Linked DNA regions of Lujinxingia sediminis. The protein of the gene in region 2 interacts with the protein of the main gene of each other region in a pairwise test. Links are inferred from orthologs where the notes say so. Each region holds a gene or a part of one and is shown on either strand. Other genes may lie near its edges. The genes, in order: EA187_RS04985 and EA187_RS06140.

Region 1 (8,978 bases), on a different replicon or contig from region 2:
CAAAAGAGAGGGGCGCAGATGGTGATGCTATGGTGACATCGCCATCTGCGCCCCTGTTCAAAAATATGGGACGCTTTTTATACACGCTTCAGGATGGTTTGATTTTCTCCATCAACTGCGCAAAGAACCCCTTTTTCTTATTCTTACGCATATCCATCAGGCGCAGGCGGCGCTTGGCCTCCACATTGCGGGGATTGTGCTGCATCGCCTGATGAAAGAGCCCTTCGGCCTCGCGTGTGCGGCCGAGCCCTTCGGCAACGACCCCCATGAAGGTGAGCAACCAGTCGCGGTCGGTAAGCTCCATGCTGATCGTGTCGAGTTCTTTAAAGATCTCCTGAGCCCTGGTGCGATTGAGCGGTGTTCCCTCGGCATTCTTCTGGATGAGCAGATACTCGGTGTAGACAAAGTGCGCCCTGTACTCCAGGTCGTCAGCGTTGTTCTCGCTGGCGATTTTGAACTGCTCATGCGCGCCGGCGTGGGCACCAGTCTCAAGCATCTTCTGGCCCTTCCGAAACGCGTTTTCCGCGGTGAGGATGGAGCTGATATCGGTGTTGGCACCGGTGAGTTGAAGATCGTATTCGGCGCGCTTCTCCGGGTCTGTGAGCACCTGGTGGGCGGTGTTGATGGTGGCGAAGATCTCCTGGACGAGCTTTTTATCATCCCCCAGATCATGCGCGCTGAAGCGGTCGACGTGCCACTTCTTGGCGAGCTGGCGAAACTCTTTGGTGGCCTGCTGCTTGATGATCGCGTCATCGAGTCCACTCGCGAGTCCCAGAAGATCGTAATAGCTGGTCTCGGCCAGGCTCTGATGCATCTGCCGAATCTCGTGGCGTACGGCTTCGGTATCTTGACTCATGCTGGGGGCTCCTCAGGGGAAACGTCCGCCAAAACTGGCGGTCTGACGGCGAATTCAAGCGCCCGAAGTCTACTGAATCGTGTGTGCAGTGACAACGCGTCATGTCGGGCGCCAAAAGACCAAAAGAAAAGCCCCTGCAGCGCGGGGGCTGCAGGGGCTTTTCTAAAGTGGCTACGCAGGGACTTGAACCCCGGACCTAGCGGATATGAGCCGCTCGCTCTAACCAGCTGAGCTACGTAGCCTTGGGAGTGTCTGCGGTGTTTTTACCGCCGACGTGGCGCAGATAATTAGGCCCTTTTGGGGGGGGCGTCAAGACTGTTTTTCAGTCTTGGTGCAATTTTTCGCAAGCCGGCCAGAAATTCGCGGGAGGAATTTGACACTCGGTTGTTCCCGGGTACAACGGAAGTCCCCGTCTGGGCACAGAAAATTACACATGAACTTCATTCACACCGAATCGGCGACGCTTTATGAAAAAGCCAATCTCAGGACGAGATCGCGTCTGGACCACGATGGTCACCACCGCCGCGTTAACTTTCGGGGTCGTAGGAGCGACCGTGATGACTGCCGGGGCCAGCCCCCCGGTGCAAGAGGTTGAACGCGCCCAGCAGGTCGCCGAGCGGGCTGCGGCCACCGACGGCGCCGTGCGCACGTTGCGCCTGAGCGCGGCGCGCGAGGAAGCACAGGCGCAGGCTCGCCAGCGCGCGGAGCGCCTGGTGGGTGTGGCGAGCAGCTTTGAGCCGGTGGTATTCCCGGCTCTTCCCGACAACTGGGTGGCTGCCGGTCTTGATATCTCCAAAGCGGAGGTCGTGGGCGATAAACTCATCCAGACACTTCCCAGCGGTGCGCGTGTGGTGCTCACCCTGGATCCGGAGTTGCAGTCCTACCTCGATCAGATGCTTCAGGCCAATCTCGTGCCCCACGGCGGCGTGGTGCTCATGGAGCCGCACACCGGCCGTGTGCTCGCCATGGCCGAGAACTCCCGTCGCGGGCAGGAGTTTGATCATTTTACCCGCCAGGCGCAGGCCCCCTCGGCGTCGGTTTTCAAGATCGTGACGGCCGCGGCACTCCTTGAGGGCGAAGGCGTCGATCCTCACCAGGAGGTTTGCTACCACGGGGGCACCCGGGGGCTGACCGTACGCAACATCGAGGGAAGCCCCGGGCTTGATAACCGCTGCAACGATCTTGAAGGCGCCCTGGCCTGGTCGATCAACTCGCTGATCGCCAAGCAGGCTTTCAACAACCTCTCTGCCGACGAGTTGTTGGCCTGGGCGGAGCGCTTTGGCTACAACCAGGAGATTCCCTTTGAGCTCCCGGTGCAGGTCAGCGAAGCCTACCGGGTTGAAGATCCGCATGAGCGTGCACGGGCGGCAGCCGGCTTCTGGCACTCGCACCTGAGCCCGATTCACGGCGCGATGATCGGCGCGGCGATGGCAAATGAGGGGGTGATGATGCGCCCCACCCTGATCGACCGCTATGAAGCACCCGACGGCACGACGCTCTATGAGTTTGAGCCGACGGTTTTCCGTGAGGTGATGACGCCGCAGACCGCGCGTAAGCTCAGTGAGATGATGGTGACCACGGCCGAGCGTGGTACGGCGCGTCGCTATTTCGGTCAGAACCGCCTTTTCCCGCGCTCGGTGGAGGTCAGCGGCAAGACCGGCACGCTCTCCAACCAGGAGCCCTTCCTACGGTTCACCTGGTTCGTTGGCTTTGCCCGTCATAAAGAATGGGAAGGCGATCGTGGTGTGGCCGTGGCCGGTCTGATGGCCAACGATCCGGCCTGGCACCTTGTGGGGCCGCAGGGCGCCAGTGAAGGTCTGCGCCGTTACTATCAGCTCGCCAGTGAGCGTCGTCGAACTATCGATGAGGCTGTTGCCTCACGCTGAACGAAGCTGAAAAGCCGTCAGTACCAAAGAAGGCCGCCTCCCCATCCGGGAGGCGGCCTTCTTTGCGTTTTGCACGATGCGCTGGCGATGCTCAGCTCTCCCGAACCGCCGCTTCTTCCTCGGCGTAGCGTTGCTCGATGGCTTCGACGGCAGCGCCTTGCTCCTCCCAGGCCATGAGCACCTCAGTGAGTTCTTCCTCCACCGCATGGAAGCGCTGGTTGATGCCGGCGACCTCATCGCCGGCATCGTAGGTCGCCGGATCAGCGAGTTTTGTCTGGAGTTCGCTATGTTCGGTTTCCAGCGCCTCGATCTTCGCTTCGAGCTTTTTGAGTTGCGCGCGAAGCGTGCGCGTCTCGGCGTCGCGGCGCTTGCGGATTTCGGCCAGGGCCCGTCGTTGGTCTTTGCGGGACACCAGGGGGCCATCCGACACCGACGAGGACGGGCTGGCAGCGCTCACGGTCCCCTGCCCCTGGTCTTCGGACTCCAGCTCGCGTTCGCGTCGCCAGCGAAACTCCTCGTAGGTGCCCGGGTAGAGCTTGAGCTGGCCGTCCTCGACAAGCACGACTTTATTGACGACCTCATTGAGGAAGTAGCGGTCGTGGCTGATGACGCAGAAAGCCCCCTCGAAGTGCTTGAGCGCGTGCTCCAGCACCTGGCGAGACGAGATGTCGAGGTGGTTGGTGGGCTCATCCAGGAGCAACACGCCGGCGGGCTCCAGCAGCATTTTCGCCAGCGCCAGGCGGCCCTTCTCCCCTCCGGATAACACCGAGATGGGTTTGTGAACGTCGTCGCCGCTGAAGAGAAAGGCCCCCAGGATCGAGCGCACGCGACTGGCCGACTCCATGGTGGCGCTGGCCTCCATCTCCTGGAGAACTGTGCGCCGAAGATCCAGCTGATCGACCGAGTGCTGCGCGAAGTAGCGGAGCTGCACATTATGCCCTTCAACAACCTCGCCCTCATCGGGCTGAAGGCGTCCGGCGAGCATCTTGAGGAGCGTGGTCTTTCCGGCGCCGTTAGGGCCAACGAGCGCGACGTGGTCGCCGCGCTCAAGCACAAAGTCGACGCCTTCGTAGATGATGTTGTCGTCGAAGCGTTTGGAAACCTGCCGGGCCTCCAGAGCGACTTTGCCGATGCGCGGAGGGGCCGGGAACTCAAATCCGATGGTCGCCTCGTAGTCGGGCGGGACCACGATACGTTCGATCTTCTCGAGTTGCTTGATGCGGCTCTGGGCCTGGCGGGCCTTGGAGGCTTTATAACGAAAGCGCTCGATGAATTCTTCGATCTGCGCGATCTCTTTGGCCTGCTCGGCTGCCTGGGTGACGATACGCTCGCGTCGTTCGCGGCGCTCCTTGATGAAGTTGTCGTAATTGCCCTTATACAGCTGAACCTGGCCGCCGCTGAGTTCGGCGATGGTGTCGACGAGGCGGTTCAAGAAGTAGCGGTCGTGGCTGATGACGATGATGGTGCCCTCGTAGCCACTCAAGAACTTCTCGAGCCATTCGATGCTCTCCAGATCAAGGTGGTTTGTGGGCTCATCGAGAAGGAGCACCTCGGGCCGAAAGAGGAGCAGACGCGAGAGAAGTGCGCGCATCTGCCATCCCCCGGAGAAGGTCTGAATGGGGGCGTCCATCTCCTCGTTGCTAAAGCCCATGCCGGCGGCAATCTCACGGGCACGGCTGCGAAATTCGTAGCCGCCGCGCACCCGAAACTGCTCCTGAAGGTCGGCGTAGGCCGCGCTGGCCTGTTCGCTGCTCTCGCCCCTGGCGAGCGCCTCCTCGGCCCGCTGCAGGTCACGCTCCATGTCGAGCAGATCCTGGCGCCCTCCCAGCACGAGGTCGAGCACACTGCCCTGCTCTTCGACAGCGAGCTCCTGAGGCAGGTAGCCCACGCGCACACCGCGCGGCTGGATGACCTCGCCGCGGTCGGCCTCCTCCTGGCCGACGATAACTCGGAAGAGGGTCGTTTTCCCGGCGCCGTTGGGACCAACCAGGCCGATTTTCTGACCCGGTGAGAGCTGCCAGTTGAGGTTTCGGAAGAGCTCGTCGTTGCCGTAGGCTTTGCTGATGGTGTCGAGACGAATCATAAGGTGCATCTCCGCGAGGAAGTTCCCGCGAGGTATACCGATGACGCGTCGTCCGGGCAACGTTGCAGGCGCGGGATGCCCCCCGCAAATTGACACCCTTTTCCAGCCACTGCTATCGTCCCTGGTACCTTCAGGATGATCACATCCGGGGTCCGAAGGCGGCATCAGACGCATTCCGACCGGATCTTTTACGCCCAGGAACAACGATGAAACGATGGTTCTCTGGCATCTTCGCCATGGTGATGTGCACCGCCCTGCCCTCGGCACACGCGCAGGAGGCGCCTTCAGATTCAGCGCAGGTGGTGGTGCTACGCTTTGCCAACTCCGAGGTGGATCAAGCGGTGATGGATCGCTTCTACACCGAGCTTCATGATGCACTGGAGGCGACCGAGGAGATGACGCTGGCCCCCGGCGGCGAAGTCACCATCGATGATCTTGTGATGATGGGCGGATGCAGTACGCCGGATGAGGCGTGTCTGGCCGGTCTGCAGGATTTTGTGGCTGGAGAGCGGCTCGTCTACGGCTCGATCCAGCGCAGTGAAGATGTGCACATGTTCTCGATCTACCTCTTCGACTTTAAGACGGGCACGTTCCTGGAGCGCATCGAGGAGAAGACGTTGAGGGGCGATGACGCCTGGGTGTCCCGCGGGATACCGGCCGTGGTCGAGCACTTCGTCTGGGGGGAGAGCGCCGAGGTTCAGGTGCAGGTCAGCGGAGGCGTTGAAGTCGAGGTGAGACTCGATGGCCAGGTGGTCGGCCAGGGCTCGCAATCCCTTGACGGGGTGGCGCCGGGCGAGGCGGTCATCAGCGCGCAATCTCAAGACGGCGAACAACGCATCGAACGCGTCATTCTTCGTCGTGGCGAGAATCCGGCGGTGTATTTCACCTTTGAGAATGCGATCGATGAGGCGCCGGCCGTCGCATCGCGTGCTTCGCTGTTGCCGGGTGTGGGGCTTGCTGCCCTGGGCGTGGCTGGAGTGGTCGTGGGGGTCGTGGGCCAGTCGCAGCTGGGAGGCCTTGAGACCGACGCTGAAGCGCTGGTGAACGGGCGTCGGGCGCTTGCTCCGGGAGATGTATCGCGGGCGGAGGAGCTCCAGTCGCAGATGGACCGTGCGCATACCATGCGCATCATCGGCTTTTCGGCCGGTGGACTTGCGTTGGCCGCCGGAGGGTACTTGATCGTGCGTGCGATGGGGGCCGAAGAGGCGGAGCGCAACGCGCTGAGCTGGGATGTCGGCGTGGGCGCAGACAGTGTGGGAGCCAGCGTACGTCTGGACTTCTAACCCGCTTTGCTCGGCCTGCAGAGCGCTTGCCACCGAAGCGTCGAAGAGCATTCCGAATAAAAAAACGCCCGCCTCGCACATGTGCGAGGCGGGCGTTTTTTATAAAGCACGATGAACCGTGGCTCAGTCGATGCGCGCCAGGCCGTACGCTGCAATCGCGCGCATCAGCGGGTTATCGCGGCCGAGATAACCACGGAAGGAGGCCTCCATGTCGGCCTGCCCTTCCCTCGCAAGGGCCCAGGCGGCAACAATGGCTGCAGGCTCCTCACCGAAGAGGCGGACCACGCTCTCAAGCGTCGCGGTGTTCTTCGAGTCAGCGGCGCTGGCAAGCTGATAGACAAGCTCGGCCCGCACCTCCGGATTGAGCCCCGCGGAGGTCGCCAACTTCTGCGCGAGCGGCAACAACGTCTCGCGGTAGCGCTCCAACTGGGAGATCGCGGCCTGGCGCACCCGGGACGAGCTGTGGTTGAACATCGCCGTATAGAGCGCCTCGCGCATCTGCGCGCTGAGCTGCTGCGGGTTTAGCGCGTCGGTGAACTGCTCCGGCGGGTTACGAAGCGCGGTGCTGATATGGCGTTGTGCCGATTCAGGCGCGAGCTTCAGCAGCCCGACAAAGGCGTCCCATTGCACGTCGAGGTTGCGGTCGCGAAGAAGCATCTCGAGTGCCTGGGCGGCCTCGGGAACCCCGGTGTTGATCAACGATGCGACGAGCTGGCGTTTGACCTCCGGATCCTGGTCGGTGGTCAGGAAGCGCATCACCTGGACCGAGCCGCGATCTTTGATGTTCCCGAGCGCCTCAACGGCCGCCAGGCGAACCTCTTTGTCGCGCTCGTTGGTCACGGCGCGACGAAGGCCGGTGAGCGCCTCGGGGTTTGCGATCTGGCCGAGCCCGCGTGCGCTGTAGAGGCGAATCTCGCGCTGTCCTTCAAAGAGCCCGCGTCCCAGGTGCTCCAGGGCCTCGGCCCGACGGGTCAGGCCGAGCGCCTGGACGCCGACGAGACGCTCATTGAACGTGTCGCTGCGGAACATTGCGACGAGTTCCTGGTAGACAGCATCATCACCGGTGATGGCGGCGAGCTGGTAAAGCAGCTCGCGGTCGCGCTGATCTTCGGTAGCTTCGATAAGGGGGCGAACCTCATCGAGGCGCACGCGAGCACGATGCTCGATCAAGAAGCCAAAAATCTCGGCGCGCTCCGCCGGTTCAAGCGCCGAGGCGTGCTTGAAGAGCGGCGCTGCGCCTTTATCTTCGCCAAGACGCACCAGCTGGCGAGCCGCTTCGAGTTTGACCGCTTCATCGCGATTCTCGAGGGCCTTTTCCAGCACATTGATCAGCTCAACGCGGGCGTCAGGTTTGTCGAGAAACGCGGCGGTGATGGCGGTGGCATCTTTGCGGACGCCCGCGTCGCGGCTGCGCAGCATGGATTCTGCAAAGTTCAGAGCTTCGGGGTGTGCCGTGTACACGGTGGCCACGCGGGCATCCTCGCGCAACTCGGCACTGGTGCTCGTGAGCGAGTCCTGGAGCAGGCCGTAAAGATCACCGCTCTGCTGCGCCAGATAGCGGAAGACATCGCGGCGCGTGGCGGCATCTGCACCGTTCAGTGTGGCGGCGAGCAGGGTTTGCTGAACCGACGCAGGCAGGGCAAAAACCAACTCGCGTAGATGCGCATATGTCGTGGTGCTCTCTTTGAGGAGGGACGCACTATAAGCGGTCGCGCTGCGATCGCCGGCGAGCATCAGCGCAAGCCCCACTGCCAGCTTCTCGCGCTCAGCTTCAGCCCCCTTTTTAGCTTCCAGCTCCCGACGCTGAGCGCGGTCGGCAGTCTCACCGAGGGTGAGCAGCGCGGCGACGCGCACCTGGGGGTTGGCATCTTCCTCAAGCTGCTGCGCAAGCTCGCGGGCCTCATCCCCGAGTTCGGCGGCGTAGCTCGCCGGTGCTGGCGCTACAATCGCGGTCGCCGTCATGGCGGTCAGAGCGTGTTTCCACTTCATCGCTGCGTCCTTTCCAAAAAGTGCGCCCAGACAAAAGCGCCGACCCGCTAAGGTCGGCGTCATTGGCCGGCACAGAGGGGGCCTTAGCCGAAGTATTCGGACATGCGGGAGAGGATTCGCTCCTCAACCTTGCCCTTGAAGGGGCGGGTAATAAGGCTCAGGTCGATGTCGATCATCACATCGGATTCGGTCACCTGAAACTGCCCGGTAAAGCCCTTGCCTTTGATTTTGGCCTGCGACTTATCGTCGTTCCAGCTGATTTTGTTGACCAGCGCGGGGAACTCGCCCTCGATATCGGTGACGATACCGTGGACTTTGGTTTTGGCTTCTTCGGGGTTCATGCCGTGCGGGCGCTTGATGGAGATATCCGACATAGGTCTGGCTCCTGTTCTGGCGAGTCAGGCACGTACCTGCTCGTCATAGGTTTGGATGGCCGAAGTGGCCAGAAATTCAAATGTAAGGCGCGGAGACGGTAGCAACCGGGCTTTTCGCTTGTCAATCTAGCCTTGGACCGAGGAGGCTTTGGCCGACGCGCTATCGCTGCCGGGGAGGCTCTCGCTCCTCGTGTCGGTCCCTGCAAGGATGATGTGATGGGCAGATTACTTGCTCCCCCTTTTAGTAGGATGTTAGTTTGACGTGACGTCTTCCCCACCGGTTCAATGATGTGCCCTGTACTTCGAGGTCAGGATGAAAACGCCCAGGATGCTGATGATCGCCGCCGCGCTCGCTCTGAGCGCAGCATCGGTGGATGCCCAGGCGCAGACGATCAAGCGCTACGATGACGCCGGCGACGGCAGTCAGTCGCAGATTTATATTCCGGGGATGCCCGTGCCGCAGCCCGCCCAACCGGCCAGCGGTGGTGAAGGCGGCGGTGAGACTCA
Region 2 (9,422 bases):
CTTGAGCCCAAAGAAGTGGGTACCGATGTGGAACTCAGTGGTGTGAGCAGTGGCAATATCCACAGCTGCGCGATCGCCCCCGATGACGTTGCCTGGTGCTGGGGCTACAACAATCACGGTCAGATCGGCGTGGAGCAGACCGGCAATGAGCTTGTACCGGTGGAGGTCGATACCACCGAAACGTTTGCGCAGATTGAGGCGGGCAAGATCCACACCTGCGGAATCACCACCGCCGGCGCCCTTTTGTGCTGGGGAGAAAACGGCGACAGTGAGCTCGGTCGGGAGATTGAAGGCACCGAGACCTCTGAGCCCGGGCCGGTTAGCTGGCCTTACGGGCTGGAGGCGCTCTGAGAGATGCAAGGGCGTCGGCGGTCCTTGTTCTGCCGCCGGCGCGCTGTTTCCACGCGCGTCGACGTATCGCGTCGCGCCGGAGATCAGCTCGGTATGCGCGTTCGTGTTCGTCTTTGAGCTGCCGTCTCATTCGATTGGCCGGGGAGCCAGGGATGAAAGAGAAGATCGCGTTCTGCACTTCATTTCTTGTAACGCCGGGCCTAAGATACTGGCGACAACCCCCCGAAGAAAGATGTCGACGACGTGGTACTGAGTGCGACTCAGCACGCGGTGAGTTCAGGAGCAGGTGTGAGAGAGGTCGCAACGATCCAGGGAGACGATAAGGATCTTAAGGCGGCCCGCCAGCGCGTTCGCCGCGTCGTGGTGGACGTGCTGGAGAGCTACCTGCCGGCGTTTATCGGTGCGCTGGCGGAGTCGGGACTCGGTAGCGAAGGGCAGGCTGCTCGCGTGGAGCGTCTTGTGCTCGCCATCCATGGGGTGGAGCTCGTAAGCGAGCTTCAGGAGCGAGGTCGGCCCACACTGACCACGTATGATGCCGGGGGCGGTGGCGCGCTGAAGATCAACGCAACGCTGCTCATGGAGATCGAACCGGTGGCTCTGGTCGATGCCTTCGCACCCGCTCTGGCGCAGATCCTGGGACTTTCACCCACGCTGGTCTCATTGATTCTCAAGCTGCGCGACGACCAGCAGGTTCGCAACCTCGCCGGTCAGGCGGCCCGACACGCCGCGGCGAAGCCGGTGGCCGCCACGAAGATCCCGGCGCTGGTGCGCTGGAGGTTGGAGCGCTTTGAGGCGCGCCATGCCGGACTGATTGCCGGGCTAAGCGGGGCGGCCCTGGCTTTTGATGTCAGAGGTCGAGAAGCGCTGATGCGTGCGCTGGCGAGCGAGCCCCGATGGCCGGAATGGTTTGACGTCTGCGAGGTACCCTACCTCCAGAGTGCGGTGGCGGCAGCGGGAAGCGCGCTGCAACGGACGCCCTGGGCGCGCCATGCCGGGGCGCTCACCGAGCTTTTGTGGGAGTGCGGCGGGGTTTCTCCACGATCGGCGCTGCGACAGGCCGCCCGCACGCTGCGCTCGATTCCGGCCGTTGATCAGGGAAGCGCGTTGCGCCTGGTGGCCGAGGTGCTCGCCGAGGGGGCCACGCCCCAGGGCGGTGAACTCGATGCCTGGCCAACGTTTGCGGAGCTTGCGCAGGCCTGGCGCGATCTTCTCGCGCAAGAGGCCCGCCACCTTGGGAGCTGGCGAGCGGCCCACGACACCAGCCTGGAACTCGATGTCTTCGAGTCACCTTCTGTGGCCACCGGCCTGAGCGAACCCGCAAGCCTCCCCTGGACCACACCCCTTCTTTGCTGGTCGACGCGGGAGCGTGACGCGCTGGGCGATCTTCTACGCGGGATGGAGCGCGCCCTGCAGGGAGCTGCCGCGCCGGTGCGCGCCGGCTTGCTTGGTGCGCGCGCCTTTGAGGCGCGGGCACCACTGGCACGGGGCGAACATCAGAGCTGGCGCGTGGGTGTGCCACGCCGGGTGCCTGCGGCCACCGCCGAGATGCAAGAAGCGATCGATGCGGCGTTCGCGGCGACACGTGCCTCGATGAACGCGCGCTTTGCCAGCCTGAGCGACGCCGAAAAGCAGCGCGCGCTCAGCCTTGCTCTGGGCGGCTACAGCGGCTTTCTTCCTCGCGCACGTGCGATCTGGGAGCGGCGTCTGGCACCGGTGCGTGCCCGGAAATCAGCAGCAGCCTTCGATGGTTTGATCACCGAGCTCGCCCGCTCACTGGGACTTCCGCTACTTGTGGACGTTTTTGAGAGTCCGGCGCCCAACGCCCCGCTGGGCGCAATGCCCGTCTTCTGTGTGCCGGCGATCTGGTCGGAGCAGGCCGACTTTGCGCCGGTCTGGATTCCGATCGAGGTGATCGGCGAATCCCTGGCCAGCGCCCCCCTGCGCCTGCGCCTGGTAACCCTGGCCCAGGGCGCGTTGCGCTGGGCCGGTGACCATACGGTCCAGCCTGGGGAGCTGCGTCAGATTCCGGCCGAGCGCCTGCTGGGATCGATCTATGAAGGGGCGTTGATGATGACTGTGCACCGCCGCGAGATCGGCTAAGAGGTCGGGTATGGCAACGAAGAGCGCAACGTGGGATGTGATCGAGGAGGTCGGCGGACGAGCGCGCATGGAGACGTTGATGCGCACCTTCTACGACCGCCTCTTTGACGATCTGATGATCGGCTTCTTTTTTGCGACCAGCGATAAAGAGGCGCTCATCGCCTCGCAGATCGCGTATGTGCATGCGCATATCGGCAGCCGGAAGGGCAGCTACCAGGGCCCGCCGATTCGCCAGGCTCACCAGAAGATGCCGATCCTCGTGGGGCATTTTGATCGCCGCCACCAGATTCTCATCGACGTGTTGGAGATCTTCGAGGTGCCCGGCCATGTGCGCGAAGCCTGGCTGGGGTTGGATCGGGCGATGCGCGATCTTGTGATTCGCCAGGGGGACCAGGCGCGCCAGGACATGGGCTATGAGGTGTTTCGGCCCCGAGAGTGAAGACGGTAGGCAGGATGGTCGGAAGGAAGCGCTTCGGGCCACTGCGCTTCAGCAGATCGACGGAGGCATCAAAAAGCCCGCGTCCCGTAGAGGGATGCGGGCTTTTTGTTTTCGAGGCGATCACATCTCTGGGAGCGTTGCAAAGGTCTGCACGCTCGCCAGCGGTGGGGCGTAAGAGCGCCCCACGGGCCGGCTCAGAGGTTGAGCGTGCGGCCGTCCACGTCGAGCGCAGCTTCTTTGATCACTTCGGCGAGGGTGGGGTGGGCGTGGGTCGAGCGCGCGATGTCTTCGGCGCTGGAGCCAAACTCCACGGCCACCGCCAGCTCAGCGATCAGGTCGCCGGCACGCGGGCCGATGATATGCGCGCCAAGGATGCGGTCGGTCTCGGCATCGGCCAGGATCTTCACAAACCCTTCGGTATCATTGAGAGCACGGGCGCGGCCGTTGGCCTTAAAGGGGAACTTGCCAGCCTTGAACTTGATGCCGGCCTCTTTGAGCTGCTGCTCGGTCTTGCCCACCGAGGCGATCTCGGGGTGGGTGTAGACCACGTCGGGGATGGCGTCGTAGTTGACGTGTCCGGCGATGCCCTTGATGCGCTCGACACAGGTCACGCCTTCGTGCTCGGCGAGGTGGGCGAGCATCGGGCCGGGGATGACGTCACCGATGGCGTAGACGCCTTTAACGGAAGTCTCGTAGTGCGCGTTGACTTCAATGAAGCCGCGCTTGGTGGTCTCCAGGCCGATGTTCTCCAGGCCCAGGCCTTCGGTGTAAGGCTTGCGCCCCACGCCCACCAGCAGACGGTCGCACTCGATGGTTTTGGTCTCACCTTTTTGCTCGAAGGTGGTGATGACTTTGCCGTCTTTGACCTCGGCACCGGTCACAGCGGCGCCCAGCTCAAAGTCGATGCCCTGCTTCTTGAAGACGCGCTGCGCCAGGCGCGCGACGTCTTTATCGGCACGACCACCAAAGATCTCATCGAGGTATTCGATGACGGTGACCTTCGCGCCGAGGCGACGCCACACCGAGCCGAGCTCCAGGCCGATGACACCGGCGCCGATGATCACGAGGTGTCCCGGGACCTCCTGGAAGTCCAGCGCGCCGGTGGAGTCGACGATGTACTCCTTGTCGATGTCCACGCCGGGCAGCGTGATGGGCTTGGAGCCGGTGGCGATCAGGATGCGTTCGGTCTCCAGCGTTTCCACCGAGCCGTCGTCCTTCTTCACCTCGACCTTTTTGGTATCCACGATGGTGCCGTGGCCCTGGAAGGTGGCGATGTTGTTCTTCTGGAAGAGGCCAGCTACGCCGCCGGTGAGGCTGGCGACGACCTCGTCTTTGCGGGTGAGCATCTTCTTGAGGTCGAAGCTCACCTCGCCGACGGTGATACCGTGGTCGGCGAAGTGGTCTTTGGCTTCCTCATAACGCTCACTCGATTCGAGCAGCGCCTTTGATGGGATGCAGCCCACGTTGAGGCAGGTGCCGCCGAAGGTGGCATAGCGTTCGACGACGGCGACTTTCATGTCGAGCTGGGCGGCGCGGATGGCGGCGATGTAGCCGCCGGGGCCGGAACCGATCACAACGAGATCATACATAGGAGAGCCTTTGTTCAGGGCGTTGAGGCCATCTGGCGAGCACGAAAGGCCGAGGCGACCGGGCCTTATATGGGCGAAGAGGCCGGGGCGCGGGCCCCGACCTCTCACGGTCGCGCTGGGAGCGCTGCTCGCCAGGGATCAGACTTCGAGCAGGATGCGCTCGGGGTTTTCCAGGCATTCTTTGATACGGACCAGGAAGCTGACCGCCTCGCGACCATCGATGATGCGGTGGTCGTAGGAGAGGGCCAGGTACATGATCGGGCGGATCTCGACCTTACCGTTGATGGCGACCGGGCGCTCCACGATGTTGTGCATGCCCAGAATACCCGACTGCGGCGGGTTGAGGATGGGCGTGGAGAGCATCGAGCCGTAGATGCCACCGTTGGAGATGGTAAACGTGCCGCCCTGAAGCTCAGGCAGCGTCAACTTGTTGTTGACGGCCTTGTCGACGAGCTTGCCCAACTCCTGCTCGGTCTGAGCGAAGCTGTACTGGTCGGCGTTCTTGAGCACCGGCACCACCAGCCCACGGCCACCGCCGACGGCCACGCCGATGTTGTAGTAGTTCTTGTAGACGATGTCGTCGCCGTCGATCTCGGCGTTGACCGAGGGGAACGCCTTGAGCGCTTCGATCGAGGCTTTGATGAAGAAGGACATGAAGCCCAGCTTGAAGCCGTACTTCTTAACGAAGCGATCCTGGTACTGCTTGCGCAGGGCCATGATCTCGGTCATGTCAACTTCGTTGAAGGTGGTGAGCATCGCGGCGTTATGCTGGGCTTCGACCAGACGACGGGCCACGGTCTGGCGCAGCTTGCTCATGGTCACGCGCTCTTCGAGCGCGCCCTGATCAACGGCGGGGCGCGAAGCTTCAACGGCCTTCTGGGCGGCCGCTTTCTTGGCGGGCTTGCCGCCCTCTTTGATGTGCGCGAGCACATCGCCCTTGGTGACGCGTCCGCCGGGGCCGGTGCCTTTGATGTCGGCAAGCTCCAGGCTGTTTTCTTCGACGAGGCGGCGTACCGCCGGGCCGACCTTGTCGTGGTCAGTGTCGTCACCTTCCTCGGCGGCAGCAGCGGCTTTGGGGGCCACGTCAGCCGAGGCCTCGGCTTTCGCATCGCCGGCGTCTCCACCTTTGGACTCACCGGGCTCGATGTCGGCGATGACATCGCCCGGGTTAACGGAGTCGTCGATGGCAAAACGCAGCTTTTTAATGGTGCCTGCGACCGGCGCGGGAACTTCGACGGTGATCTTGTCGGTCTCCAGCTCGGCGATGATTTCGTCTTCCTCGACGAAATCACCTTCTTTTTTCAGCCATTCAGCGATGATCGCCTCGGTGACAGACTCACCAAGGGTGGGGACCTCTACGGGTACGCTCATGTAAGGCCTCGTAGGCGTGCAACGTAAGTACTAGAATACAGGGGCTCAACATCACAACATGGACTGGCGAAGCTCAGCCTCGCCGCGCCCAAGGGGTTACCAGACCTGGGCGCTGAAACACAAGCCCGCAGGGGGCTTGCCTGGGGCTTAATCGAGGGTCTCGGCGAAGGCTTTGGTGACCAGCGCGCGCTGCTCCAGCTCGTGGCTCTCGTAGGCCCCGGTGGCCGGGCTGGCGCTGGCCACGCGGCCGACGTAGGCCGGGAGCGGATCGGCACCGAAGAGCTCAATAAGACGCGGGAAGATGTAGTGCCAGGAGCCCATGTTCTTGGGTTCTTCCTGGACCCACACGACTTCACGAGAGTTCTTAAAGGGGGCGACCGCTTCCTGAAGAAGTTTGCCTTCGAGCGGGTAGAGCTGCTCGACGCGCACAATGGCCACATCGTCGATGCCCTGCTCGGCGGCGTAGTCGCACAGGTCGTAGTAGACCTTGCCCGAGCAGAGCAGCACGCGGCGGACCTTCTCGGTGTTCACCGATTCGCGCGTGTCTTTGAGGATGGGCTGGAAGCCGACCGTGGTGAAGTCTTCCATGGGGCTGACCGCGTCTTTGTGGCGCAGCAGGCTCTTGGGGCTCATCACGATCAGCGGCTTGCGGGCGGTGTGCAGGACCTGGCGACGCAGCGCGTGGAAGTACTGCGCCGGTGTGGTCATGTTGCAGACGTACATGTTGTCGCCGGCGCAGAGCTGCAGGAAGCGCTCAAGGCGCGCCGACGAGTGCTCCGGGCCCTGCCCCTCGTAGCCGTGGGGCAGGAGAAGGGTGAGCGCGCTGAGGCGCTTCCACTTGTCTTCGCCGGAGTTGATGAACTGGTCGATGATCACCTGGGCACCGTTGACGAAGTCGCCGAACTGCGCCTCCCAGAGCACGAGCGCATCGGGGGAGTCGAGGCTAAAGCCGTACTCAAAACCCAGGACTGCGTTCTCGGAGAGGGTGGAGTTGTAGATCTCAATGGAGGCCTGGTCTTCGCTCAGGTTTCGAAGCGGCCAGTAGCCTTCGCCGGTCTCGGTGTCGAAGAGGGCGGCGTGGCGGTGGCTAAAGGTGCCGCGGATGCAGTCCTGACCGGTCATGCGGATGCGCGTGCCGTTGATCAGCAGTGAGGCGAAGGCCAGAGCCTCCCCGGTGCCCCAATCGGCCGGAGCCTCGCCGGAGGCGACCTGCTCGCGTCCCTTGAGGAAGCGGCGCAGGGTGCGGTGCACGTTGTGGCTCTCAGGGACCTCGGTGAGCTTGCGCGCGAGCTCCTTGAAGAGATTCTCGTCGATGGGGGCGTCGTTGCCCGCGCCGGCTTGAAGCTCGCCGCCGTGATAGGGCGTCCACAGTCCGTCGAGGCTGCTGATGAACTTGGGCTGGGGCTGTTCGCGCACCTCTTTGAAGACTTCGCCGTAGTAGTCCATGCGCTCGTTCCAGACTGCCTCGGTCTCGTCGGCGCTCATGATCTGGCGCTTGATGAGGCTGTCGACGTACTTCTCGCGGACCGGCTTGGAGCCGTCGATGGCGCCGTACATCATCGGCTGGGTGAAACGCGGCTCGTCGCCCTCGTTGTGGCCGTAGCGGCGGTAGCAGACCAGGTCGATGATGACGTCTTCGCCAAAGCGCTGGCGGTACTGCATGGCAACCTTCATCACGCGCACGCAGGCTTCGGGGTCGTCACCATTGACATGGAAGATGGGGACTTCGAGCATCTTCGCCACGTCGGTGGCATAGGTCGTCGAGCGGCTGTCTTCGGGGTTGGTGGTGAACCCGATCTGGTTGTTGATCACCACGTGGATGGTGCCGCCGACGTTGTAGCCCTTGACCCGTGCCAGGTTGAGCGATTCGGTGACGATGCCCTGCCCGCTGAAGGCGGCGTCGCCGTGGAGTTGCAGGGGAAGGAGCTTCTGACGGGCGGCCTCGGTACCGAGACGATCCTGTTTGGCGCGCACGCGCCCCAGGACCACCGGGTTCACAAACTCCAGGTGGCTGGGGTTGAAGCAGAGCGAGAGGTGAACGGTCTTGCCGTTGCGCGTGGGGTGATCGCTGGAGAACCCCATATGGTATTTGACGTCGCTGCTGCCGACGTACTCCTCCGGGGTTTGAACTTTCTCAAACTCCGAGAACATCGCCTTAGCCGGCTTGTTCATGATGTTGTGGAGCACGTTAAGGCGACCGCGGTGGGCCATGCCCACGACGACCTCTTCGACGCCGGCGTCAGCGGCCTCTTCGAGCATGAAGTCGAGCATGGGGATCAGCGACTCCCCGCCGGTCAGCGAGAAGCGCTTGGCCCCGACGTACTTCCGGTGAAGGAAGGTCTCGAAGGCATCGGCGTCGACGAGCTTTTTGAGGATGTGCGGGCCATCTGCGGCGACATCGAGCGAGGCGTAGTCGTTTCGCTCGATGCGATCACGCAGCCAGGTGCGCGACTGGCTGCCCGGCATGTTCTGGTATTCGACGGCGATATGGCCGCAATAAAGATCGCGCAGACGCTGGAGAAGATCGCCCAGGGTCACCTCGCGCGAGCCGAAGAGGGGCTCGTAGTTGACCTTCGCCTTAAGATCGCCCGCGGAGAAGCCATAGAGCGAGGGCTCAAGCTCCGGGGGGGAGGGGCGGCGCGGACGCTCAAGAGGATCGATCGTGGCGATCAGGTGACCGTGGAGGCGGAACGCACGTACGATCGCCTCGACGCGGGCGGCAAACCCTTCGGTACGCCCGGGGGCCTTCACCGTGATCCCCTCCGCCTTATCCACCCAGACGGCCTCGCCGCCGATCTCCTGCGAGGGCAGGCGGGCGGGCTCGAAGATCGAGCGGGGCTTGAAGTGAGGGGCGCTGCCGTTTGGCAGGGCATCACCGCCGAAGTACTCCTGGAAGATCGGCTCCCAGCTTGAATCGATCGCGGAAGGATCGTCGAGGTACTGGCGGTAGAGATCCTCGATGAACGCGAGGTTCTCCCCGGTAAACTGGCTTTCGGCGGCGGTGGGCCGGGGCGAGTTGGATGCTTGCTCGTTCGAGTCTTTCACGGTCATCAACTTCTGAAGGACAAAGGATGCAAGGCGAGCGACCTGGTCGTGTCCCATAACGACCGGGGCGCGAAGCTATTTCTCAGAGCGTAAGAAGAGGTTGCGAGCAGGGCTCCCCAGGCGGGAGCGAGCCGGGTAAAGGGCACGCCGGGCCTGGCGCACGTGCGGCGAGATCGGTGAGGTGCGTCGGGTGCGTCGCACAAGATAGCCGGGAGCCATAGAGAGAAGAGGTGCGCACATCAAGGATCGGGTGCAGGTACCGGGTTTAAAAAAAGCGCCCCGGGGGCGCCTGATCCTTACAATAGCGATGGGGACATCGTGGTCAAGAAAGATCGCGGCAGAATTGGGGCCAGCGCGCTTGCCCGGCCCTCGGGAGATGGCTTCCTTGACACCTTTGAAAACACCGTGTTAAAGCCGCGACGGTTTTCCCGCAAAACGGCCAAGAGGGCCAGAAATAAGGCGGGAAGCGCAATTTCCCGCTGACTTTTAAAGGCGCCACGATGATCGATGTAATGACCGCTTCAAGT

What was found.
Region 1: the proteins of EA187_RS06140 (region 2) and EA187_RS04985 interact in binary tests that used the Escherichia coli proteins (3 or more experiments, as listed by UniProt). The link is inferred for Lujinxingia sediminis from one-to-one orthologs.

What each region holds. Positions count from the first base shown.
Region 1 is NZ_SADD01000001.1:1,209,160-1,218,137, forward strand. What follows is about bases 2,330-5,306. They hold EA187_RS04985 (ABC-F family ATP-binding cassette domain-containing protein), read right to left. Parts: upstream 4,826-5,306; coding sequence 2,834-4,825; downstream 2,330-2,833. Other genes in these bases: EA187_RS04980 (penicillin-binding transpeptidase domain-containing protein), read left to right, coding at 2,330-2,742; EA187_RS04990 (hypothetical protein), read left to right, coding at 5,032-5,306. Also shown: EA187_RS04970 (J domain-containing protein), read right to left, coding at 89-856; more of EA187_RS04980, read left to right, coding at 1,414-2,329; more of EA187_RS04990, read left to right, coding at 5,307-6,108; EA187_RS04995 (HEAT repeat domain-containing protein), read right to left, coding at 6,232-8,097; EA187_RS05000 (polyhydroxyalkanoic acid system family protein), read right to left, coding at 8,181-8,471; EA187_RS05005 (hypothetical protein), read left to right, coding at 8,785-8,978. UniProt on the Escherichia coli protein: Genetic data indicate it may be involved in ribosome assembly or function.
Region 2 is NZ_SADD01000002.1:69,707-79,128, reverse strand. The notes cover bases 5,798-9,218. They hold EA187_RS06140 (2-oxoglutarate dehydrogenase E1 component), read right to left. Parts: upstream 8,902-9,218; coding sequence 5,998-8,901; downstream 5,798-5,997. Other genes in these bases: odhB (2-oxoglutarate dehydrogenase complex dihydrolipoyllysine-residue succinyltransferase), read right to left, coding at 5,798-5,850. In the rest of the region: EA187_RS06165 (RCC1 domain-containing protein), read left to right, coding at 1-351; EA187_RS06160 (hypothetical protein), read left to right, coding at 640-2,451; EA187_RS06155 (globin domain-containing protein), read left to right, coding at 2,462-2,890; lpdA (dihydrolipoyl dehydrogenase), read right to left, coding at 3,085-4,479; more of odhB, read right to left, coding at 4,618-5,797; EA187_RS06135 (F0F1 ATP synthase subunit B), read left to right, coding at 9,396-9,422. UniProt on the Escherichia coli protein: E1 component of the 2-oxoglutarate dehydrogenase (OGDH) complex which catalyzes the decarboxylation of 2-oxoglutarate, the first step in the conversion of 2-oxoglutarate to succinyl-CoA and CO(2).